One region of the Bacillus sp. GW821-FHT01G09 genome, then DNA from elsewhere that is predicted to be linked to it. Evidence: a T-box and tRNA genes for the amino acid it is inferred to sense, from the RefSeq annotation. Region 1 holds a T-box; the other holds one or more tRNA genes.
What was found. A T-box is a leader RNA that pairs with one kind of tRNA and senses whether it is charged. The one in region 1 lies ahead of tyrS (tyrosine--tRNA ligase), so its partner is inferred to be a tRNA-Tyr.
Positions count from the first base shown of each region.

Region 2: it has a tRNA-Tyr gene. The T-box ahead of tyrS (tyrosine--tRNA ligase) is inferred to sense a tRNA for this amino acid. The anticodon was not compared.

Region 1 is NZ_JBWKWL010000003.1:389,107-401,321, reverse strand. Features, by position in the region: gene murC (UDP-N-acetylmuramate--L-alanine ligase) at 1-570, shown strand, start outside; gene AC07VD_RS12690 (DUF948 domain-containing protein) at 732-1,154, shown strand; gene AC07VD_RS12685 (YtxH domain-containing protein) at 1,185-1,640, shown strand; gene ytxJ (bacillithiol system redox-active protein YtxJ) at 1,664-1,990, shown strand; gene AC07VD_RS12675 (bifunctional 3-deoxy-7-phosphoheptulonate synthase/chorismate mutase) at 2,226-3,302, shown strand; gene ccpA (catabolite control protein A) at 3,578-4,582, shown strand; gene motP (flagellar motor protein MotP) at 4,645-5,463, shown strand; gene motS (flagellar motor protein MotS) at 5,453-6,181, shown strand; gene AC07VD_RS12655 (acetoin utilization protein AcuC) at 6,192-7,355, opposite strand; gene AC07VD_RS12650 (acetoin utilization AcuB family protein) at 7,352-7,996, opposite strand; gene acuA (acetoin utilization protein acetyltransferase AcuA) at 8,023-8,655, opposite strand; gene acsA (acetate--CoA ligase) at 8,815-10,533, shown strand; T-box leader at 10,588-10,824, shown strand; gene tyrS (tyrosine--tRNA ligase) at 10,875-12,143, shown strand.
Region 2 is NZ_JBWKWL010000005.1:7,734-19,948, reverse strand. Features, by position in the region: gene rsiW (anti-sigma-W factor RsiW) at 135-761, opposite strand; gene sigW (RNA polymerase sigma factor SigW) at 775-1,338, opposite strand; tRNA gene AC07VD_RS16470 (tRNA-Gln) at 1,569-1,640, opposite strand; tRNA gene AC07VD_RS16465 (tRNA-Tyr) at 1,645-1,729, opposite strand; tRNA gene AC07VD_RS16460 (tRNA-Thr) at 1,752-1,824, opposite strand; tRNA gene AC07VD_RS16455 (tRNA-Val) at 1,829-1,904, opposite strand; tRNA gene AC07VD_RS16450 (tRNA-Glu) at 1,908-1,982, opposite strand; gene AC07VD_RS16445 (2-thiouracil desulfurase family protein) at 2,162-2,617, shown strand; gene AC07VD_RS16440 (GNAT family N-acetyltransferase) at 2,631-3,113, shown strand; gene murQ (N-acetylmuramic acid 6-phosphate etherase) at 3,223-4,137, shown strand; gene AC07VD_RS16430 (MurR/RpiR family transcriptional regulator) at 4,154-5,005, shown strand; gene AC07VD_RS16425 (PTS transporter subunit EIIC) at 5,031-6,398, shown strand; gene amiE (N-acetylmuramoyl-L-alanine amidase) at 6,455-7,780, shown strand; gene nagZ (beta-N-acetylhexosaminidase) at 7,808-9,736, shown strand; gene AC07VD_RS16410 (exo-beta-N-acetylmuramidase NamZ family protein) at 9,750-10,994, shown strand; gene btr (bacillibactin transport transcriptional regulator Btr) at 11,184-12,215, shown strand, end outside.

The sequences.
Region 1 (12,215 bases):
GATGTCTTTGTCCGCAATACGTTCTATGATACGTTTTATATTCCTGCGTACGGCCACCACAATGTATTAAACTCATTGGCGGTCATTGCGTTATGCCATTATGAAGAAATTGATTCCAGCATCATTAAGCATGCTCTCAAATCATTTGGGGGCGTCAAACGCAGATTCAATGAGAAGCAGCTTGGGGATCAAGTGCTGATCGATGACTATGCTCATCATCCGACAGAAATAAAAGTGACAATTGAGGCGGCAAGACAGAAATATCCTGATCGGGAAATTGTCGCGGTATTCCAGCCTCATACATTTACACGGACGCAGCAGTTCCTTGACGAATTTGCAGAAAGCCTGAGCGGCGCTGACTGTGTGTATTTATGCGATATTTTCGGCTCAGCCCGTGAGAATGCCGGAAAGCTGACGATCGGCGATCTCCAGGGAAAAATTCATAATGCCAAGCTGATTGAAGAAGATGACACATCTGTTTTAAAAGCTCATGATAAAGCCGTTCTCATCTTCATGGGAGCAGGAGATATCCAAAAATATATGAGAGCCTACGAAAACGTCATGGCATAATAAAAAGCAGTGATCTCACTGCTTTTTATTTATCTGATGGAAAAGCTTATTAAAGGATTTTCTTACATAACGGAGAATAGTATGTATACAGCCCAGTACACATGTTTATGATTGAAGAAAACGGGTAAACAGCAGTATATCCTGCAGCAAGGAGGTTTGAGATGATTATTATTCTTTATTTGAGCGTTGCACTCATCGCAGTTGCATTTCTCGTATTAGTGATCTACTTGTCTAAAACATTGAAGTCACTGCAGCTGACACTAAAAAACGTCGCATCCACTCTTGAAGGGCTGGAGGGACAAATGAAGGGCATCACAACTGAAACAGCCGAGCTTTTACATAAGACCAACCGCCTGGCTGAAGATATTCAGGAAAAATCAGAAAAGCTGAATACGGTCGTTCATGCTGTTCAAGGAGTGGGAACTTCTGTACAGCAGTTCAATACATCCATGAAACAAGCGGCAGGGTCTGTATCGGCATCAGTTAGAGAAAATCAAGATAAGATCAATCAAGTTGTCACATGGAGTCAAGCAGCAATGGAAATTTGGGAGAAATGGAAGCAAAAGAAAAAATCAGCCCTATAAGAGAAAAAAATACTAAGAGGAGGAATAATGATGAGCAAAGATGGAATTAATAGTAAAGATTTTTTAATCGGAACTTTAATCGGGGGAATCATCGGTGCCACTACAGCTCTTTTTCTAGCGCCTAAATCAGGCAAAGAACTTCGCGACGATCTTGGCAGCCAAGCTGTTGCTTTACGGGACAAAACTGATAAAATGACGGCAGATGCGAAGGAAAAAGGCACGCAATATGTCAGCATCGCAAAAGACAAAACTTCCAACATCACACAGCTTGTAGCGGATCAGTCTGGGCAGATCATGAACAAGGTAAAGGATTTAAGAGACCGTTCCAAATCTGACAAAACGGATTCATCGACTGCAATGCAAGATATGAGGGAAGAAGCGATGCAGGCAGCCGATGAAACAAAAGATCAAGTCCTCCAGACGAAAGAAGATGTAAAAGACGAACTGAAAGATGCACAAAAACAGGCTGAGCAGTTGAATCGCTGAGCAGGGAAGGAAGAGCTTGAGTCATGGCTAAACAGCTTATTCAATCTGAGGAAGAATTTAAACGGATTGCAGAACAGGAAGGCGCTTTCGTCTTCTTTAAACACAGCACCACATGCCCGATCAGCCAGGCAGCATTTCATGAGTTTGATGCCTTTGCAAATCAGCATGAGGATGTGCCGGCTTACTATCTTCAAGTACAAGAAGCCCGGCCGCTGTCAAATTTCATTGCAGAAACATATGGGGTCAAGCATGAAAGCCCTCAGATATTCATCATCCAGAACGGTGAAGTGAAATGGCATACCTCACATTCACAAATTACAGAAGCCGCTATTGAGCAGCATTTGTCATAGAAAAAAGCGTCCAGATATCATCTGGCGCTTTTTTTTGTAAAAAACCCTTGAACATTGCCCTCACATCATGTAGGATAGCTTCATAGATTACTTTATCACTTAAAAGCGTTTGGGTAATAAAGTAGAGTTTTTATAAAATTTTTTGTATTTCAGTATTTCCATTTGGAATTACTTATAGTAAGATGCATGATAACTACAAAATAAAAAATGAATGTGCAGGGAAAGGATGAAAAAAATGAGCAACACAGAGTTAGAGCTTTTAAGGCAGAAAGCAGACGAATTAAACCTACAAATTTTAAAACTAATCAACGAACGCGGAAATGTTGTAAAAGAGATCGGTAAAGCGAAGGAAGCACAGGGTGTCAACCGATTTGACCCTGTCAGAGAACGCACAATGTTAAACAATATCATTGAAAACAATGACGGGCCGTTCGAAAATTCAACCATCCAGCACATTTTTAAAGAGATATTCAAAGCCGGTTTAGAGCTTCAGGAAGAAGATCACAGCAAAGCGCTGCTTGTCTCCCGCAAGAAAAAACCTGAAGATACAATTGTTGATATCAAAGGCGAAAAAATCGGAGACGGCCAGCAAAGATTCATTGTCGGCCCATGTGCGGTAGAGAGCTATGAGCAGGTAGCTGAAGTCGCTGCAGCTGCGAAAAAACAAGGGATTAAAATTTTGCGCGGTGGAGCCTTTAAGCCTCGTACGAGCCCATACGATTTCCAAGGGCTTGGTGTTGAAGGCCTTCAAATTTTAAAACGTGTAGCGGATGAATTTGATCTGGCGGTTATCAGTGAAATCGTAACTCCGGCTCATATCGAAGAAGCGCTGGACTACATTGATGTCATTCAAATCGGAGCGCGCAACATGCAAAACTTCGAATTGCTGAAAGCGGCCGGCGCAGTGAAAAAGCCAGTGCTTCTGAAGCGCGGTCTTGCTGCAACGATCTCTGAATTCATCAATGCTGCTGAATACATCATGTCACAAGGAAATGACCAAATTATCCTTTGTGAGCGCGGAATCAGAACATATGAAACAGCAACGAGAAACACGCTGGATATTTCAGCTGTGCCGATTTTGAAACAAGAAACGCATTTGCCAGTCTTTGTTGATGTTACGCATTCAACAGGCCGCCGTGACCTCTTGCTTCCGACAGCTAAAGCCGCTTTAGCGATCGGTGCTGATGGCGTAATGGCTGAGGTTCACCCTGATCCGTCAGTCGCACTTTCTGACTCTGCTCAGCAAATGGCGATTCCTGAATTCGAAAAATGGCTGAATGAACTGAAGCCAATGGTGAAAGTCAACGCTTAATTGAACAATCCAAAAGGCCGCGCCTGCGGCCTTTTTTTATGCTTTCTCGTTTATTTAGTTATAAAAACCAAGTATACGTTTTCATCATCTATAAAAACGTGTATAATTTCATGAGAAGTAATTAAATTTGATGAATAATGAAAAATAATGTACACTACTGACTTACGCTTACAAATCATAAACGACATAAATTCGGACATTATGACATTTCTCTACATAAAGTGTTTATGCTATAGATAAGGATAAGTGTATCCAGTAAAAGGAGTGGTTTTAGGATGAGCAATATTACGATCTACGATGTAGCGAGAGAAGCTAATGTAAGCATGGCAACCGTTTCCCGTGTCGTGAACGGCAACCCGAATGTAAAACCGACAACGAGGAAAAAAGTCTTGGAAGCCATTGAACGTCTCGGTTACCGTCCAAACGCGGTGGCAAGAGGACTGGCAAGTAAAAAAACAACAACTGTAGGTGTCATCATTCCCGATATCTCAAGCATTTTCTATTCAGAGCTTGCACGCGGAATTGAAGATATCGCGACAATGTATAAATACAATATTATTTTGAGCAACTCTGACCAAAACATGGAGAAAGAGCTGCACTTGTTAAACACAATGCTCGGCAAACAAGTGGACGGTATCGTGTTTATGGGCGGAAACATTACGGACGAGCATGTGGCGGAATTTAAGCGTTCCCCAGTGCCGATTGTACTTGCCGCTTCTGTAGAAGAGCAGGAGGAAACACCGTCAGTCGCTATCGATTACGAACAGGCGATTTATGATGCTGTGAAGCTTTTGGTTGATAAAGGACATACAGACATCGCGTTCGTTTCCGGACCAATGACAGAACCGATCAACCGTTCGAAAAAACTCCAAGGCTACAAACGTGCGCTTGAAGAAGCGAACCTTCCGTTTAATGAACAATTTGTAGCTGAAGGGGATTACACATATGATTCCGGACTCGAAGCACTGCAGCATCTGATGAGCCTGGATAAAAAACCGACAGCCATTCTTTCTGCAACTGATGAAATGGCACTCGGCATTATCCATGCCGCTCAGGATCAGGGCTTATCCATTCCGGAGGATCTCGACATTATCGGCTTTGATAATACAAGATTAAGTCTCATGGTTCGTCCGCAGCTGTCAACAGTTGTTCAGCCGACATACGATATTGGCGCCGTTGCGATGAGACTGCTGACGAAGCTCATGAATAAAGAGCCGGTTGAAGAGCATATCGTCGAACTGCCGCACCGTATAGAGCTTAGAAAGTCAACCAAGTCATAAGAAAAACAAAGAGCAAGCTTCACCTTTATGGTGAATTCTTGCTTTTTTCATGGGGAGAAATGATGAAACGTTTTGATTATCTTACACCTGTTGGATTTGTGTTAGGAACGATTATTATTGTTATCGGGATTATTTCGGGATCGGGAGTAAGCGGTTTCCGCTCTTTTCTTGATCTGACCTCTTTCTTCATCGTAACAGGGGGACTTTGCGCCGCTGTTTTTATCAGTTTTCCGCCAAGAGAGCTGAAAAAAGCGCCCTCTGTGTTAAAGCAGGCATTCATCCGCCAGGAAGACAATGTGAAAGATCTTGTGAAAACCTTTGTCTCCCTTTCCGATCACGCGCGAAAACACGGGCTTTTATCATTGGATGATCAGGCTCGGGAAATCAAAGATCCATTCTTGAAAAAAGGGCTGCTTTTAGCGATTGACGGGTGGGATGAAGAAACGATTCGGCTCGTCATGGATTCAGAAATCGCAGCAATGGAGGAACGGCACCGAAAAGGGCGGCGTGTTTTTGAAAAAGCGGGAGAATTCGCTCCGGCGTGGGGAATGATCGGAACACTCGTCGGGCTTGTGCTGATGCTCAAAAACTTAAATGACCCGCATATGCTTGGACCAAATATGGCCATTGCGCTTCTGACGACTTTATATGGTTCATTACTGGCAAATATGGTCTTCAACCCGATCGCGGCTAAGCTTGAAGAGAAAACAGAAAGTGAAATTTTCATCAAGCAGGTAATGGTGGAAGGGATTATCGGTGTTCAATCCGGAAAAAACCCGCGCAACCTTGAAAGCCAGCTGGTCGTTTTCAGCTCACGGGAAGAATGGCAGAAACAGCCAAAACAAGTAAAAACAAAAAAGGGATCTGTACATGAAGCTTAGAAGAGAACGTTTTGAAAGAAGGAATGGAAGCGGAAAAAACAGTCAATCTTCGTCCAGCTGGATGGTAACCTTTACAGATCTGGTCACCTTGATCCTTGTGTTCTTTATTTTACTCTTTTCGATGTCCCAAATCGATCTGCAAAAATTTAAAGCAGCAGTGGACTCGATCCAGAAGGAAGGCAACGGGCTTCAGCCGGACCAAACATCCATAGAAAAAAAGAATACATCCCCATCTGATACGAAGAAGCAAGAGGATCAGCAGGATCAGCTTCTCAAGAAAGTAAATACATATATAAAAGACAATCATTTGAAGGCCCAAATGACAGCCAAACAGGATGAACGCGGTGTCGTGCTCGTTCTTCAGGAGGCTGTGCTGTTTGATACAGGTGAGGCAAAGGTGCTGAAAAATGCCGAAACGCTTCTTCACCAAATTGCCGTTCTTCTTCAAACCATTCCAAATGACATTCAGGTGGAGGGGCATACAGACAGCCGAAACATTTCGACATACCGATACCCGTCGAACTGGGAGCTATCAGCAGCACGGGCGAGTGGGGTTATTCAATACTTCACGTCTAAAGAGAAGCTTCCCTCCAAGCGCTTTATTGCTGTCGGTTATGCGGATACAAAGCCGGTAAAGGATAACAAGACAAATGAACACATGAAGGAAAATCGGCGTGTGGAAATAGTGATTAAAAAATCAAAAACGACCTCTTCGTAAAGGTCGTTTTTTACTTTGTTCTTTGCTGTTCAGAACGTATCGCATATAATGCTTTGCTGACAGTTTGGGCATTTTTTTCTGTAATTTCAGGCTTGCGGGGAATCGGAGGATATAAATCAGCCGGATCGCTCCAGCTCGACGGAAGGGCCACGGGGCATTGTTTTTGCCATTTAGCAATCCATTCCGGCGGGATCTCGTGTCCCGGATCAATTCCCTTCATTTCAAGCCATATTCTGGCCCAGGCGCGGGGCACGACACGCCAAATATCATATCCGCCGCCTCCGACTGCAATCCATTTCCCTCCGCAATATTGATGAGCCAAAGTGTGTGCAAGACGGGGGATTTCTTCGTATATATTGATTGTTGCTGATAAATGCGTCAGCGGGTCGTAGTAATGGGCATCGGCGCCGTTTTGGCTGATAATGACATCGGGCTCGAAATACGCGGCGACTTCTGAAGCTGCTGTCCGGTAAGCCTCAAGAAAAGAATCATCCTCTGTAAAAGCGTCAAGCGGGATATTAAAGGAATAGCCATATCCTTTTCCGCTGCCTTTTTCTTGGATCTGGCCGGTTCCAGGGAATAAATACCTTCCTGTTTCATGAATGGACAGCGTGCATACGTCAGGATTATCGTAAAATGTAAATTGCACACCGTCCCCGTGGTGGGCGTCCGTATCAATATAAAGCACTCTGGACCTATATTTTTTCTGGATATATTGAATCGCCACAGCGCTGTCGTTGTATATGCAGAATCCTGATGCTCTCCCGCGAAAGCCATGATGAAGCCCTCCACCAAGGTTTGCCGCATGCAGGGCTTGTCCTGACATGACCCAGTCTGCGGCCGTTAAAGTGCCGCCGACCAAGAGTGATGCCGCTTCGTGCATGCCGGCAAAGACGGGTGTGTCTTCAGTGCCGAGCCCGTAGCTTTCTCCTTCTTCAGCGGGAAGCTTTCCGGCGCCCGCAAGCTTTACGGCCTGAATGTAATCGTCCGTGTGGACAAGGGAAAGCTCCTCTTCTGAAGCGAGTCTGGGGGTGACAATGTCTCCATCATCAAAGGCATTGATCGTCTTAAGCAAATCATATGTTAACAGAACCCGCTGCTGATTAAAGGGATGCTCCTGATGAAACATATAGGTTTGGTAGGATGGAGAATAGATAAATACACTGTCTCTCATAGCAGATCCCTTTGCTCTGACGGCCATACGACGTGGTGTCCATTTCTTTGTAATGCCTGCAAAAACGGCAGCGGATTCATCGTTTTTACACGGAAGACAAGCACTTTTACACCGGGATCGTCATGCGGATAAACAAGCACGCTTAATATTTTCACTTGAAGGTCTTGGCAAAGGCTGCTGATCTCAGCGAGGCTTTTGGTGATGTCGTTTACTTTTATTTCAATTTGTGATCCCGGCTGGTCAGCGCCTGTCAATTTGACAAACGTCCGCAGCAAATCGGTTTTTGTTAAAATGCCTATTAATTTTTGATGGTGTACCACTGGAAGGCAGCCGATGCCATGCTCGTAGAACACGGCTGATATTTCTTCGACAAAATCTAACGGGTGGGCGCAGACAACATCCTTTTTCATAATTGAATCTACGCTTCGTGTGAGAAATAGGCTTCGTTTGTTTTCTTCAAAAATACTCGGGCTGGCCTGTTTCATGTCTCTGTCTGTAATCATGCCGATCACGTGTCGTTCTTCATCTACAACAGGCAGATGTCTGATATGGAATTCCTTCAGTTTGCATATGGCTGTTTCAAGCGTATCTGTCTTCGTTAATGTAATGACATCTCTTTTCATGATTTGCTCAACAATCATTATTTTTTCCCCTTTGCCAGTGTCAGTTAATACATATAACGATGATAAAAACGGAGCCTGTCAAATTGCTCAATTGATTCTTGGCTGACGTTTTTTCCAATGCGGGCCATCAGACAGTTTGCAGGGTGGGAGCTGATCTCCGGCTCATCCGTTGCAAACCAGACCAATCCGCCTGCATTCATCATCTTTTCCATGATCTTTCTGTATTCCCACACATCTTTTTTCATCCCTTTTAAATCCCAATGCCAGTAATATTCTGTCGTCATCACAATGTAGTTTTCCATTTGTTCATCCATCATGCTGACGGTCAGGAGCGTCTTTCCGACAGCGCATCCCCGATAGTCCGGCGCTACTTCGATGGCTCCGAGCTCAATCAAATCCTCCATATTTCCTTCAGACCATCTTTCGAGCGGGTCAGGATATAAATACGTGACATAGCCGACAATGGTTCGGCCGTCTCTGGCAATAATAATGCGCCCTTCGGGAAGGCCTGCAATGTCGACTAGCGCTTCATGCTGCTCGCGAGGCGGGCGAAATGCGGTTAAATCTTTATGAAACTCATAACCTGCCAAATCCTCTGGAGAGACAGGCCCTTCTATCAGTAAAGAGCCGGTTGCTGTTTTGATGTTTGCTGAATGGTATGTTTTATGATGTTCCACTAATTCACCGTCCCATCAATTCTTATAAAAATACATGCCTTCTTTAAGAATACCAAATTATAAAGCGTTTTCAACATGATTTATATTTTAAAAATTGAGAAGAATATGAATATATACTATAATAATTGTGACAACTTCAGCAAAGGGGGATGTTTGGGCATGAATTTGAAAGCGTTACCAGCAATAGAGGGGGATCATAACTTAAAAAACTATGAAGAAACGTACCGGCATTTTGATTGGGCCGAGGCAGAGAAACATTTCTCTTGGCATGAGACAGGTAAACTGAATGCGGCGTATGAAGCGATTGACCGCCATGCCGAATCGTTTCGAAAAAACAAAGTAGCGCTTTATTATAAAGACGCAAAAAGGGATGAAAAATACACATTTAAAGAAATGAAGGAAGAATCAAACAGAGCCGGGAATGTGCTGAGACGGTATGGAAATGTGGAAAAAGGGGACCGCGTTTTTATTTTTATGCCAAGATCACCCGAGCTTTATTTTATTATGCTTGGCGCAATCAAAATTGGCGCCATCGCCGGGCCGCTGTTCGAAGCATTTATGGAGGGAGCGGTGAAAGACCGGCTTGAAAACAGTGAGGCAAAGGTTGTTGTCACAACGCCTGAGCTGCTGGAGAGAATACCGGCAGACAAACTGCCTCACTTGCAGCATGTCTTCGTAGTCGGGGGAGAGGCTGAGAGCGGCACGAATATCATCAATTATGATGAAGCAGCGAAACAGGAAAGCACAAGACTGGATATCGAATGGATGGATAAAAAAGACGGCTTTCTGCTTCACTATACATCAGGTTCCACTGGTACGCCAAAGGGCGTGCTGCATGTCCATGAAGCGATGATTCAGCAATATCAAACAGGAAAATGGGTCCTTGATTTAAAGGAAGAAGACATTTATTGGTGCACGGCTGATCCTGGCTGGGTGACAGGTACGGTATACGGCATTTTTGCACCGTGGCTGAACGGAGCGACAAATGTCATCGTCGGCGGTCGTTTCAGCCCGGAAAGCTGGTATGGAACGATTGAACAGCTTGGCGTCAATGTCTGGTACAGCGCGCCGACCGCTTTTCGGATGCTGATGGGAGCGGGAGATGAGATGGCTGCGAAATATGATCTAACTTCACTACGGCATGTGCTCAGTGTCGGTGAGCCGCTAAATCCGGAAGTCATCAGATGGGGACATAAAGTTTTTAACAAACGAATCCATGATACCTGGTGGATGACCGAAACGGGCAGTCAGCTCATCTGCAACTATCCTTGCATGGATATTAAACCGGGTTCAATGGGTAAGCCGATTCCAGGAGTGGAGGCAGCGATCGTTGACAATCAAGGCAACGAGCTTCCCCCGTACCGAATGGGCAATCTCGCCATCAAAAAGGGCTGGCCTTCCATGATGCATACCATTTGGAATAACCCTGAAAAGTATGAATCATATTTCATGCCGGGCGGCTGGTATGTGTCTGGGGATTCTGCTTACATGGATGAAGAGGGATACTTTTGGTTCCAAGGCAGAGTTGATGACGTCATCATGACCTCCGGTGAGCGCGTCGGCCCATTTGAAGTGGAAAGCAAGCTTGTGGAACATCCGGCTATTGCAGAAGCAGGCGTAATCGGAAAGCCTGACCCGGTGCGTGGAGAAATCATTAAAGCCTTTATTGCACTCAGGGAAGGATTTGAGCCGTCTGATAAACTGAAAGAAGAGATCCGCCTATTTGTAAAGCAGGGTCTTGCAGCCCATGCGGCTCCGCGTGAGATCGAATTTAAAGATAAACTTCCGAAAACCCGAAGCGGAAAGATCATGAGGCGCGTGCTGAAGGCATGGGAGCTTAATCTGCCGGCTGGAGATCTGTCAACAATGGAGGATTAAAAGGCGGCGTTGACACAGGATTTTATTTATGTTAAAAATGATATAGCTTCATATGAAAAGGTAAAGATTGAGACAAGTAGAATATCCTTACGTTCCAGAGAGCTGATGGCCGGTGAAAATCAGCACAGACGGATATATCGAATACACTCATGAACCGCTTTTGCAAACAAAGCCGCCCAGGCTTTCAGTAGTGAAAGAACGGACCTGATCCGTTATCAGGCAAAGTGATAAGACGAATGTTTGAATTCTCTTATTAGTAGGGTGGTACCGCGATAATCAATCGTCCCTTCGTGTAAACGAAGGGGCGTTTTTTATTTTAATCAAAAAAGGAGCTTTATCTTATGACAAACTTACTTGAAGACTTATCCTTCCGCGGATTGATTCAGCAAATGACAGATGAAGAAGGGTTAAATAAACAGCTGAATGAAGAAAAAATACGCTTGTACTCAGGCTTTGACCCGACAGCAGACAGCTTGCATATCGGACACCTGCTGCCTATTTTAACACTTCGACGTTTTCAGCTTGCAGGGCATCATCCGATTGCGCTTGTGGGCGGCGCGACGGGCCTCATCGGTGATCCAAGCGGAAAAAAAGCAGAGCGTACATTAAACACCGCTGACATCGTATCCGAATGGTCCCAAAAAATCAAAAACCAGCTGTCCAGATTTCTAGATTTTGAAGCAGCAGAAAACCCAGCTGTCATCGCGAACAACTTTGACTGGATCGGCAAAATGAATGTGATCGATTTCCTTCGTGACGTTGGTAAAAATTTCGGCATCAATTACATGCTGGCAAAAGATACGGTCAGCTCAAGAATTGAATCCGGCATCTCGTACACGGAATTCAGCTACATGATTCTTCAATCTTATGATTTCTTAAATCTTTACAGAGACAAAAACTGTAAACTGCAAATCGGCGGAAGCGATCAGTGGGGCAATATCACAGCGGGTCTTGAACTGATCAGAAAATCAGAAGAAGAAGGAGCAAAAGCGTTCGGCCTAACGATTCCGCTTGTCACAAAAGCAGACGGCACGAAGTTCGGAAAAACGGAAGGCGGCGCGATCTGGCTTGATAAAGAAAAAACATCGCCATATGAATTCTATCAATTTTGGATCAACACAGACGACCGTGACGTTGTCAAATACTTGAAATACTTTACGTTCCTTTCAAAAGAGGAAATTGAAGCATACGCTGAAAAAACAGAAACGGCGCCAGAAAAACGTGAAGCACAAAAACGCCTGGCAGAAGAAGTGACATCACTTGTTCACGGACGCGAGGCGCTGGAGCAAGCCATCAACATCTCCCAAGCGCTGTTCAGCGGCAATATTAAAGAGCTTTCTGCTCAAGACGTAAAAGTAGGTTTTAAAGATGTTCCTTCTATGGAAGTTGACAGCAGCCAAGAGCTTTCACTTGTAGATGTGTTGGTGCAATCTAAATTATCTCCTTCTAAACGCCAAGCGCGTGAAGACATTCAAAACGGAGCTGTTTACATTAACGGTGAACGCCAGACGGAAATAAATTATACCCTGTCAGCTGAAGACCGTATCGAAAATCAATTTACTGTTCTGCGCCGCGGGAAGAAAAAATACTTCCTTGTGACGTATAAATAAGAAAAAGATCCTTTGCCACTGAAGGCAAAGGATCTTTTTGTTTACCGCATAGGAATGAAAGGAAAAGAGTAT
Region 2 (12,215 bases), on a different contig from region 1:
TTTCGTATTTTGTGTTTTACGTGTTACGCATATGTACTTTACATAGCGAGCCCATTATACCACATTTCGATTTAGCAAGTGAAATGTGCCAGCGCTCTCAGCCCGCAAAAAAAGAGCAAAGCGGCTAACGCGCTTTACTCTTCTCCGTTCGGATTGAATGCATCGAGTACACTTTTCCCCGCAGACTTCATCTTGTACCATGTCCAGTCGAATAATTGATTGATTTCTTCAATCTGACCGGTGACTTGTCCAGCAGAGGCCATATACTTTTCGCCGTTTACGACGGTTACATCCCCGTCTATTTTGCCTTTAATAATCAGCTTGCCGTTTTTGACAGTGACATCACCTTTGACCGTCTCACCTTCTGGTACGGTCACAGTATGGTTATGAACCACAAGATTCGGCTGCTTGGACACGCTGAAATTGTGGTCATTATGCCAGCTGTTAAAAAAACCCCCGCCCATCAAAATGATGAATACCGCAGCAGCTGCGATAACGGGATGGGTTCTGAACCATCTTTTTACAGAAGCTCTTTTCTTCTCCTTAGGCAATTTTGCCATGACATTAGCGGTAAAATCCGCGGGGGCTTCGACATGCGATGTGCTCCGTACAAGCGCTATGGATTTCTCCATCTCGTAAAAATGCTTTCTGCATTTCTCGCATGTCTCCAGATGTTCATTTAATACGTGTTCATCTTTTGGAAGGATATCTCCATCAAGATGCATATGCATAAGCTGCACAATTTGTTCAGGACAGCTCATTTCATCACCCCACTTAAAGATCCCTTAATTGTTTTCTAAGAGCCTCTCTGCCTCTGTGAATCCGCGTTTTCACAGTCCCCACAGGAATGTTTAGAATCTCCCCGATTTCAATTAATGAGAGTTCGTCAATATACTTTAATACGATGACTGTTCTGTATTTGTCAGGAAGCTTTAAAATTTTCTGCTGTATCGTGTTTGAGAGCTCCAGCGACACAACTGCATCTTCAGGCAAAACACCATCTGCGGCGATTTGAGAATACATGGTCAAGCCTTCCGTACCAGCCACCTCTGCATCGAGGTAATAATCCGGCTTCTTTTTGCGAATGCGGTCAATGGTCAAATTGGTCGCGATTCGATAAAGCCAAGTTGAAAATTTCCGGTTAATATCAAAACTGTCGATATTAACGTACGCTCTGATGAAAGCTTCCTGTGCAATATCCTCCGCCTCATGCACATTGCCAAGCATACGGTAGCAAAGCTGATAAATTTTATCTTTGTAAATATCTACGATGTCCGCAAATGCATTCTGGTCGCCTTTTTTGACTTGTTTAATTCTTTTTTTAATCATCATTTCCATATTTATCTAACCTCTGCCTTCACCGGTCTGTATGTATACGAGCTTCGTTTCAAAAGGTTTCAATTTTTTTATAAAATAAGTTTATCAAATTTTTGGCAGGGTGTAGATGGTAATTCGTGAATAAACTACCTTAACATATTTTTAAAATTATTATACAGACTGAACAGTTAGAAGTTGGAATGATTTTTCCGAAAAGAAAAAAGACACCTTTTGATCAAAGGTGTCTGTGACTGGGCTAGCTGGATTCGAACCAACGCATGACGGAGTCAAAGTCCGTTGCCTTACCGCTTGGCTATAGCCCAATAATGGTGGAGGGGGGCAGATTCGAACTGCCGAACCCTGAGGGAGCGGATTTACAGTCCGCCGCGTTTAGCCACTTCGCTACCCCTCCACATAAAATTTTGAAAAAACAGTGCCGGCAAGAGGACTTGAACCCCCAACCTACTGATTACAAGTCAGTTGCTCTACCAATTGAGCTACACCGGCAAGATGGTGGAGGATGACGGGCTCGAACCGCCGACCCTCTGCTTGTAAGGCAGATGCTCTCCCAGCTGAGCTAATCCTCCAAATGGTGACCCGTACGGGATTCGAACCCGTGTTACCGCCGTGAAAGGGCGGTGTCTTAACCGCTTGACCAACGGGCCGTTGTGTTCTCGTCGAGCTGACAAAAGTTATTATATACAGGTCACCCCCTGTTTGTAAAGAGGAAAATTAAATTTTTTATTTTCAAACTTTTTAACTCCTTTTTTAACTGAAAAAGCCTCCCAACTAAAGCCATTTATTTTATGATAGAGACAAGCAAAGCAAGAGAGGAGAAACCAATATGATTCTAGTCAGTTCTTGCCTTGGAGGCATTGAATGCAGATATAACGGCTCTCACGCAGCGTCGGAGAAAATCAGAAAACTCGTCGATGAAAAGAAAGCAGTCATGGCTTGCCCTGAACTTCTCGGCGGCTTCTCTACCCCACGCGAACCCGCAGAAATCATAGGAGGCACCGGCGAGGATGTCCTCAATGGAACAGCGAAAATCGTGACAGCTTCAGGAGAAGACGTCACAGAACTATATATGGAAGGCGCCGCGAAAACATTGGCTTACGCAAAAGAAATCAACGCTTCTGCCGTCATATTAAAAGAAAACAGTCCATCTTGCGGAAGCGGTTTTATCTATAACGGCACATTCTCTGGCAAAAAAATCACCGGCAGCGGAGTAACCGCCGCACTGTTAAAACAAGCGGGCTACCGCGTCATTTCGGAAAACGAGCTTAACGACATATTGTAAGGAGGCCACCCCCATGACTCAAGACATTTCTTTATCCTTCTATAAGCCTGAACACTTGCCCGAGCTCCAATCATTCACGCTCACCAACGATGACAAACGCTTTACCTCCCTCCCGAAAGAGGTGCTGTCTCAGGCTCTGGGCATACAGGACCGATACCCGGTTGTCATCTTAAAAGACGACCTTCCAGTCGGTTTTTTCATTTTACATGCATCAAAAGAAACGCTTGCTTCTTATTCTAACAATCCATTTGCTTTACTGCTCAGCTCCCTGTCTTTAAACGCTGTGCATCACGGAAAAGGCTATGCGAAAAAAGCCATGCTTTTGCTTCCCGCTTTTGTGAGCGGATATTTTCCATGGTGCGACGAAATCATCTTGGCCGTCAATCATCTGAACATACGCGCAAAACACCTTTATATGAAAAGCGGGTTCCTTGATAAAGGACGGCGAAGAATCGGCCCGCTTGGAGAACAGTTGATCCTTCATCATTTCTTATAGTCTTGAGTGAAATAAAATTTCAAAAATTTAAAAACATAGTTGAAATATCATAACAGAGATGAATATACTGAATATTGAGATATATCATTTTAAAACAGGGGGCATCCTCATGTCAGAACCATTAAACCTTCACCGTCTTACAACGGAATCACGCAATAGCCAAACAGTTGAAATCCACAAAGCAAACACTCTCGGCATCCTCAAAATGATCAACAACGAAGATATGAAAGTCGCTGCAGCCGTTCAGGAGGTTCTCCCCGACATCAAAACAGCTGTAGACTGCGCATATGAATCGTTTCAAAATGGAGGCCGGCTCATATATACAGGCGCCGGCACAAGTGGCAGACTCGGCGTCATGGATGCTGTTGAATGTCCTCCCACCTACAGCGTAAGCCCAGATCAGGTCATCGGAATCATGGCTGGAGGCCCCAAAGCCTTTTTACAGGCAGCAGAGGGCATTGAAGACAGTGAAGAAGCAGGAGCTGAAGATTTAAGAAACATACAGCTCACTTCAAATGACACCGTCATTGCCATCGCAGCAAGCGGCCGCACACCGTACGCCGCAGGCGCCCTAAGATACGCCCGCAAAGTCGGAGCACACACCATCGCCCTTACTTGCAATGAAAATTCCGCCATCAGCAAGGATGCGGATCACAGCATTGAGGTTGTCGTCGGACCTGAGGCCATTACAGGATCAACACGTATGAAAGCCGCAACCGCTCATAAAATGATTCTAAACATGATATCTACCGCTGTAATGGTCAAAATCGGCAAGGTTTACGAAAACTTGATGGTAGACGTCAACGTCAGCAACAAAAAACTAAAAGAACGCGCCATCAGCATTATCCAAAGCCTTACAAACGCTTCATACGACACAGCCAGATACACTCTGGAACAAGCCGATCATCACGTCAAAACAGCAATCGTCATGCTCAAAACAAGCACAGATCAGAAACAAGCAAAGACATTACTCGATGAAGCGAACGGTTTCATTGACAAAGCAATCGAACATTACCATCCATGATAAGGAGAGAACTAGAATGGCCACAGGCGGTTTAGCGATCATCCAATCAATGAAGCATAAGCTCCCTCCATCCGAGCGCAAACTTGCAGATTATATCCTAGCCCATCCCCACAAAGCAATCGAAAGCACGGTCAACGAAATCAGCGCCTTAGCCAATTCAAGTGACGCTGCCGTCATCAGGCTCTGCAAATCACTCGGTTTAAAAGGATTTCAAGATTTAAAAATGAGAGTAGCGGGCGATCTGGCAAAGCCTACGTTTCAGGGCTACCGGGATATTGTTCCCCACGAGCCGCTGCCCTCCATTTCCGAAAAAACGGCCGGCAATGCCATTCAAGCCATTCAGGATACTTCAGACCTGATGGACTACAAAGAGCTTGAACGAGCGGTTTCTCTGCTTCTCAAAGCTCATACCGTGCATTTTATCGGCCTCGGGGCTTCCGGCATTGTCGCCAAGGACGCCCAGCAAAAGTGGCTTCGCATTCATAAACAAGCAACCGCGTTTACAGACACTCATCTTGTGGCATCTTTAATCGCAAATGCAGATAAAGACGACATCGTATTCGCCATTTCGTTTTCAGGAGAGACACAGGAAATCATTGAACTGTTTGCCATGGCCAAGGAAAAAGGCATCACAACGATCAGCCTCACACAATTCAGTCAGACATCCGTCTCCGCACTGGCTGATGTCCCTTTGTATACAGCCCATTCCAATGAAGCCTTGATTCGAAGTGCAGCCACTTCCTCCCGCCTCGCCCAGCTTTTTATAATTGATGTTTTGTTTTTAGGCATGGCGGCTGAGCAGTATGAAACGACAACCGGTTATATAGATAAAACGAGAGCAGCCATCCAATCTATGAGAAAAAAATAAGGCATCTTGAAGGGGAGGGGTTTTAATGAGCAAAGAAAATAACTACCATCATCTCGCACAGAAAATCCTTGAGTTATGCGGAGGAAAATCCAATATTTCTTCATATACGCATTGCATGACACGCCTGCGCATTACGCCTTACGATGAAAGCAAAGCGGATGCTCAGGCTTTAAGAAAGCTTGACGGCGTATTGGGGGTCGTTGAAGCTGAAACCTTACAAATTATCCTCGGCACAGGAGTTGTCAATCATGTTACAGCTGCTTTCTCAAAGCTCGTGTCAGCAGAAGAAGGTGCCGATGTCAAAGAAGCAGCGGCCAAAAAGAAAGCCGATATCAATCGAAAAAACGCCACTCCTTTCAAACTTTTCTTACGTAAAATTGCCAGCATTTTTATCCCTCTTATTCCCGCTCTAGTCGCTTCCGGTTTAATTACTGGGATTACCAAAGCAATTATTCAAGCAGGCTGGCTCTCTGCAGACTCACAAATTGCGGTTATCCTGACAGTCATCGGATCAGGGCTGTTCACTTATCTCGGCATTCTCGTCGGTATTAACGCTTCGAAAGAATTTGGCGGGACACCCGCACTTGGGGCTTTGGCCGGGATCTTGATTATCAATCCGGAGATCGTAAAAATCAGTTTATTTGGAGAAGAGCTTCTCCCGGGCAGGGGAGGTCTGATCGGCGTCCTTTTCGCAGCCATATTCATTGCTTACACCGAACAATTTATTCGCCGTTTTATTCCTCAATCACTCGATATCATTGTCACACCCACCGTTTCACTGTTAATCACCGGAATCGTAACGTATGTCGTATTTATGCCTTTAGGCGGATTCATTTCTGATGCCATTACATCCGGCCTTCTGTCCATCCTGGACATCGGCGGCATCGCTGCAGGCTTTATTCTGGGCGCAACCTTCCTTCCTCTCGTCGTAACCGGACTGCATCAAGGCTTGACGCCTGTGCACATGGAACTGATCAATTCAATTGGCAATGATCCTCTGCTCCCTATTTTGGCTATGGGAGGTGCAGGACAGGTAGGCGCGGCCTTTGCCGTTTTCGTGAAGACGAAAAAAACAACACTGAGGAAAGCAATCGCCGGCGGGCTTCCATCGGGACTGCTCGGCATTGGTGAACCGCTTATTTTCGGAGTCACGCTGCCGCTTGGCCGTCCGTTTTTAACAGCATGTTTAGGAGCTGGAATCGGCGGCGCCTTTCAAGCGTATTTTCAAGTAGCCACCATTGCGATTGGTGTCTCCGGACTGCCGCTTTCCTTTCTAGTCCTGCCTTCGCAAATCATCCTGTATATCGTTGGGCTCTTTATTTCCTATGCGGCCGGTTTTTTATTGACCTATGCATTCGGATATAAAGATGAAATGGCTTCTCAGTTCGATTAAATTGTTTCTGTTTTAGGGATAGTAAACGGGATAGAAGCACAGAAAGGGGCTAGCCTGTGAAAACAAAGACACTGTTCATATTCAGTGCCATTTTAACCCTATCGATATTCGCGCCAAATGAAACCTTCGCACAAACAGCAGACAACTTGGTTGAGCCGAAAACCATAAATGCAGAAACTGCACAATTCTCGACGAAGAAGCTAAAGAAGGTAGATCAGATGATAGAACGGGATATTGCAGCAGGATTTCCAGGCGCCGTTCTTGTGGTGGTGAAGGATGGACGCATCATAAAAAAAGCAGCATACGGCTACAGTAAAAAGTACGAAGGGTCAGAACTGCTGCGCCGTCCGGCCAAAATGAAAACCCGCACGATGTTTGACTTAGCCTCAAATACAAAAATGTACGCAACAAATTTTGCATTGCAGCGCTTAGTCAGCCAAGGAAAACTTGACGTCTATGAAAAAGTTTCTGCATATTTGCCGGGTTTCAAGGATCAGCCGGGTGACCTCATAAAAGGAAAAGACAAGATACGTGTCATTGATGTCCTCCAGCACCAATCAGGGCTCCCATCAAGCTTTTACTTTTACACGCCGGAAAAAGCCGGCAAGTACTATTCCCAAGAACGGGACAAAACGATTGAATATTTGACGAAAATTCCGCTCGATTATCAAACCGGGACAAAACACGTATACAGTGACATTGGATATATGCTACTTGGGTGTATTGTCGAAAAACTCACTGGCAAACCGCTTGATGTCTACACGGAGCAAGAGCTCTACAAACCGCTCAGGCTGAAGCATACCTTGTACAATCCGCTGCAAAAGGGCTTTAAACCGAAACATTTCGCAGCTACTGAACGAATGGGCAATACACGTGACGGCGTTATTCAATTCCCTAACATCCGCACAAACACGCTGCAAGGAGAGGTGCATGACGAAAAAGCGTTTTACTCAATGGATGGCGTGTCTGGGCATGCCGGATTGTTCTCAAATGCAGATGATATGGCCATACTGCTGCAAGTCATGTTAAACAAAGGTTCATACCGAAACATTTCTTTATTTGATCAGAAAACAGCCGACCTGTTTACAGCACCTTCAGCAACAGACCCGACATTCGCTCTTGGCTGGAGGCGGAACGGAAGTAAAAGCATGGAATGGATGTTTGGCCCTCATGCCAGTGAAAATGCTTACGGGCATACCGGCTGGACAGGGACAGTTACAATTATTGATCCAGCATACAATTTAGGCATCGCATTGTTAACAAATAAAAAGCATACACCAGTTATTGATCCAGAAGAAAATCCAAACGTCTTTGAGGGTGATCAATTTGCAACAGGCAGTTATGGAAGTGTCATAACCGCGATTTATGAAGCGATGGAGTGAATGATTAGACGATAGGAGGAAGTTTCTATGAGACCTGTCTTTCCGCTTATCCTTTCAGCCGTTCTCTTTCTTTCATGCTTTTTCGGGGCCAGACAGACAGAAGCCTCTGCATCCAAACGTTCAATCGATGCCAATCAGATTGTCAATCGTATGTCGTTAGATGAAAAACTCGGCCAGATGCTGATGCCTGATTTTAGAAATTGGCAAAAGGAAGGCGAGTCCTCTCCGCAAGCCCTTACAGAAATGAATGATGAAGTCGCCAGCCTCGTCAAGAAATATCAATTCGGAGGCATCATCCTTTTTGCTGAAAATGTAAAAACAACAAAACAAACTGTCCAACTGACAGACGATTACCAAAAGGCAAGTCCAAAAATCCCGCTCATGCTGAGTATTGATCAGGAAGGCGGCATTGTAACGCGGTTAGGGGAGGGCACTAATTTCCCAGGGAATATGGCACTGGGCGCAGCCAGAAGCAGAATCAATGCGTATCAGACCGGCAGCATCATCGGGAAAGAGCTCTCTGCCTTAGGCATCAATACAGATTTCAGCCCTGTCGTGGACATTAACAATAATCCTGATAATCCTGTAATCGGCGTACGGTCATTCAGCTCCAATCGAGAACTGACATCACGCCTCGGTCTATATACGATGAAAGGGTTGCAGCGGCAGGATATCGCGTCTGCCCTCAAACATTTCCCGGGACATGGAGACACGGACGTTGACAGCCATTATGGACTGCCGCTCGTTTCCCATGGCCAAGAACGGCTTCGTGAGGTCGAGCTTTATCCTTTTCAAAAAGCAATTGATGCTGGTGCTGATATGGTGATGACAGCCCATGTTCAGTTTCCCGCCTTTGATGACACCACTTACAAAAGCAAACTCGATGGATCGGACATTCTGGTTCCAGCTACACTTTCAAAAAAAGTGATGACAGGTCTTCTTCGTCAGGAAATGGGCTTTAATGGTGTGATCGTTACCGATGCGCTCAATATGAAGGCAATCGCAGATCATTTCGGACAGGAAGAGGCTGTGGTCATGGCCGTAAAAGCTGGTGTCGATATTGCATTAATGCCAGCCTCAGTCACTTCAATGAAAGAAGAACAGAAATTCGCACGTGTCATTCAAGCTTTAAAAGAAGCCGTAAAAAACGGGGATATCCCTGAACAACAAATCAACAAATCAGTTGAAAGAATCATTTCCCTGAAAATAAAACGCGGCATGTATCCAGCGCGAAATGACGACAGTACAAACGAAAAAATAGCCAAAGCCCAAAAAATCGTAGGAAGCAAGCGTCACCTCAAAGCAGAGAAAAAAATAGCTGAAAAAGCAGTGACCGTATTAAAAAATGAACAGCACACTTTGCCGTTCAAGCCTAAAAAAGGCAGCCACATCTTAATTGTTGCACCTTACGAAGAACAAACTGCTTCAATCGAACAAACCATTCACGATCTCATCAAGCGAAAGAAAATCAAACCCGTATCTGTCGACAAAATGAATTTTGCCAACCAAGTATTTAATGCCGAGCATGCAAAACAAGTAAAAAAGGCTGATTATATCATAACCGGCTCCTATGTCGTCAAAAATGACCCTGTCGTCAACGACGGTGTCATCGACGACACAATATCAGATTCAAGCAAATGGGCCACCGTGTTTCCGAGAGCTGTCATGAAAGCCGCACTGCAGCACAACAAACCATTTGTCTTAATGAGCCTGCGCAACCCCTATGATGCAGCCAATTTCGAAGAAGCAAAGGCACTGATTGCAGTCTATGGCTTTAAAGGATACGCAAATGGCCGTTATCTTCAACCTAATATTCCGGCCGGAGTGATGGCGATTTTCGGGCAGGCAAAACCTAAAGGCACACTTCCAGTTGACATCCCATCAGTCACGAACCCGGGGGACACCCTTTATCCATATGGCTACGGATTAAATATCAAAACGGGAAAACCGCTTTAATAAGGAGGGACACATGAGAAAAACAATATTCGCTTTTCTGACAGGGCTCATGATGTTCGGAACGATAACCGCTGCCTCTGCTTCACCCGATTCAAAGAATCAAACGGCTAAAAAATCTAAAGTCCAAACTGGTATAGACACGCTCTTGCCAGACTATAAAAAACAGCTCAAGGGAAAACGTATCGGACTGATCACCAATCCAACCGGAGTAAACGCATCTCTGAAAAGCAGTGTCGATATCCTTTACGAGAACCCGGATATCAAACTGACAGCTTTATTCGGCCCTGAACACGGCGTCCGAGGTGACGCCCAGGCTGGAGACGAAGTAGGCTCTTACATTGACGAAAAAACTGGGGTTCCCGTATACAGCCTCTACGGAAAAACGAAAAAACCGACTCCAGAAATGCTGAAAAATGTCGATATTCTAATGTTTGACATTCAGGATGTCGGGACCCGTTTCTACACGTACATTTATACAATGGCATACGCAATGGAAGCCGCTAAAGAAAACGGCATTCCATTTATGGTGCTGGACCGTCCGAATCCTCAAGGCGGGAATCATATTGAAGGATCAATTTTAGAACCTGAATACGCCTCATTTGTCGGATTGTATCCCATTCCATTGAAGCATGGGATGACGATAGGCGAATTGGCTTTACTGTTCAACAAAGAATTTAGTATTGATGCCGATCTTATAGTGGTAAAAATGAAACACTGGAAACGAAAAATGGATTTTGACGATACCCGATTGCCTTTCGTCCTCCCTTCGCCTAACATGCCGACGGTGGAAAGCACATTTGTTTATCCTGCAACCGGGCTGATTGAAGGAACAAATATATCCGAAGGGCGAGGGACAACAAAGCCATTCGAATTGATCGGAGCTCCCTTTATCAAAAGCACAGAACTTGAAGAAACATTAAACAGCCTCCATTTGCCGGGCGTAACATTTAGGGCAGCATCCTTCACACCGACGTTTTCTAAACATCAAGGAACGCTTTGCCACGGTGTGCAGCTCTATGTGACAGACAGAGATAAGTTTGAAGCCGTTAAAACGGGTCTTTCAGTCATTAAAACCATACACGATCTCTATCCTGAGGATTTTGAGTTCCTGTCAACAGGTTCATTCGATAAACTGGCAGGCAACGGCTGGATCAGGACAAAAATTGAAAATGGAACTTCGGTTGAGGACATCATAAACAGCTATGAAAAAACACTCCAACAATTCAGCAAAACAAGAAAAAAATATCTCATTTATTAGAACGTAAGCATCGTATGTTACACGTGTAACATATTCTTACTGAACGAAAGACCCTTACTTTTACACATAAGTAAGGTTTTTTTCATGCTAAAAACCCACCCGCTTTATATAGGAAAACTTTCATTTATTTGGTACAATTTTTATTGAAAATGATTATCAATTGAAAGCTTCTGAAAAGGTGGTCTACTCGTGCAAAATGCAGTGATTTATCAACCGGTACAAATTGAATATCTAAAAAAGACAAGTGATCTCTTCTCAGAACAGCAATTAGCCGATTCATTCGTGCTGATTTTTCATTTAAAAGGAAACGGCTATATTTCGATCGGAACAAACACCAATCCTTTGCAAAAAAAGACACTTTATGTTTGTCCGCCTAACGAGACCTTTGGCTTTATGCCAGCAGCCGATGGACATATAGATGCCTGTCTGATCAGGCTTCAAAGCTATATCAAGGAAGCCGGCCAAGATATTTACACACCGTGCACAGAATCAGAATTAGCCAACCTGAAGCTTATGAATGTTTCACATATCGAAAATATTGCAGTCCGGCTTCAAGAGCTTGCCGCACTATGGAATGAATCGTCTCAGCTTTCTCAGCTAAAATGTGTGATTGAAGTACAAAGCCTGATTTATGACCTCTTTACTGCAAGTTTATCTGATCAAACGGATACACATTCAGCAATCGAAAAAACAAAACACTATATCGAAACCCATGCCGATACAAAAATCACGCTTGCCCAGCTGTCGCAAATGGCAGGAATCAGTGCCAAACACTACAGTGAAAGCTTTAAAAAATGGACAGGACAGAGCGTAACAGAATTTATTACGAAAACACGAATCACAAAGGCAAAACGGCTCATGGCAAAATCAAACTGCAAATTGAAAGAAATCGCACACCAAACCGGTTATCAAGATGAATTTTATTTCAGCAGAATCTTCAAAAAATATACAGGCTGTTCACCTACAAGCTATATGAAAAAACGCCGAAAGAAAATCGCCGCATACGGAAGGGGCACAATGGGCCATCTCATCCCTCTTCACCACATACCTTTTGCGGCCGCTCTGCATCCGAAATGGACGTCTTACTACTATCAGCATTATTCGACAGATATACCCGTCCAGCTCAGTGCATACCGGTTTAATGAAAAGTGGGAAGAAAACCTGTACACGTTATCACAGGCAGAACCAGATGTGATTGTCAGCATGGATTCTATTTCTCCA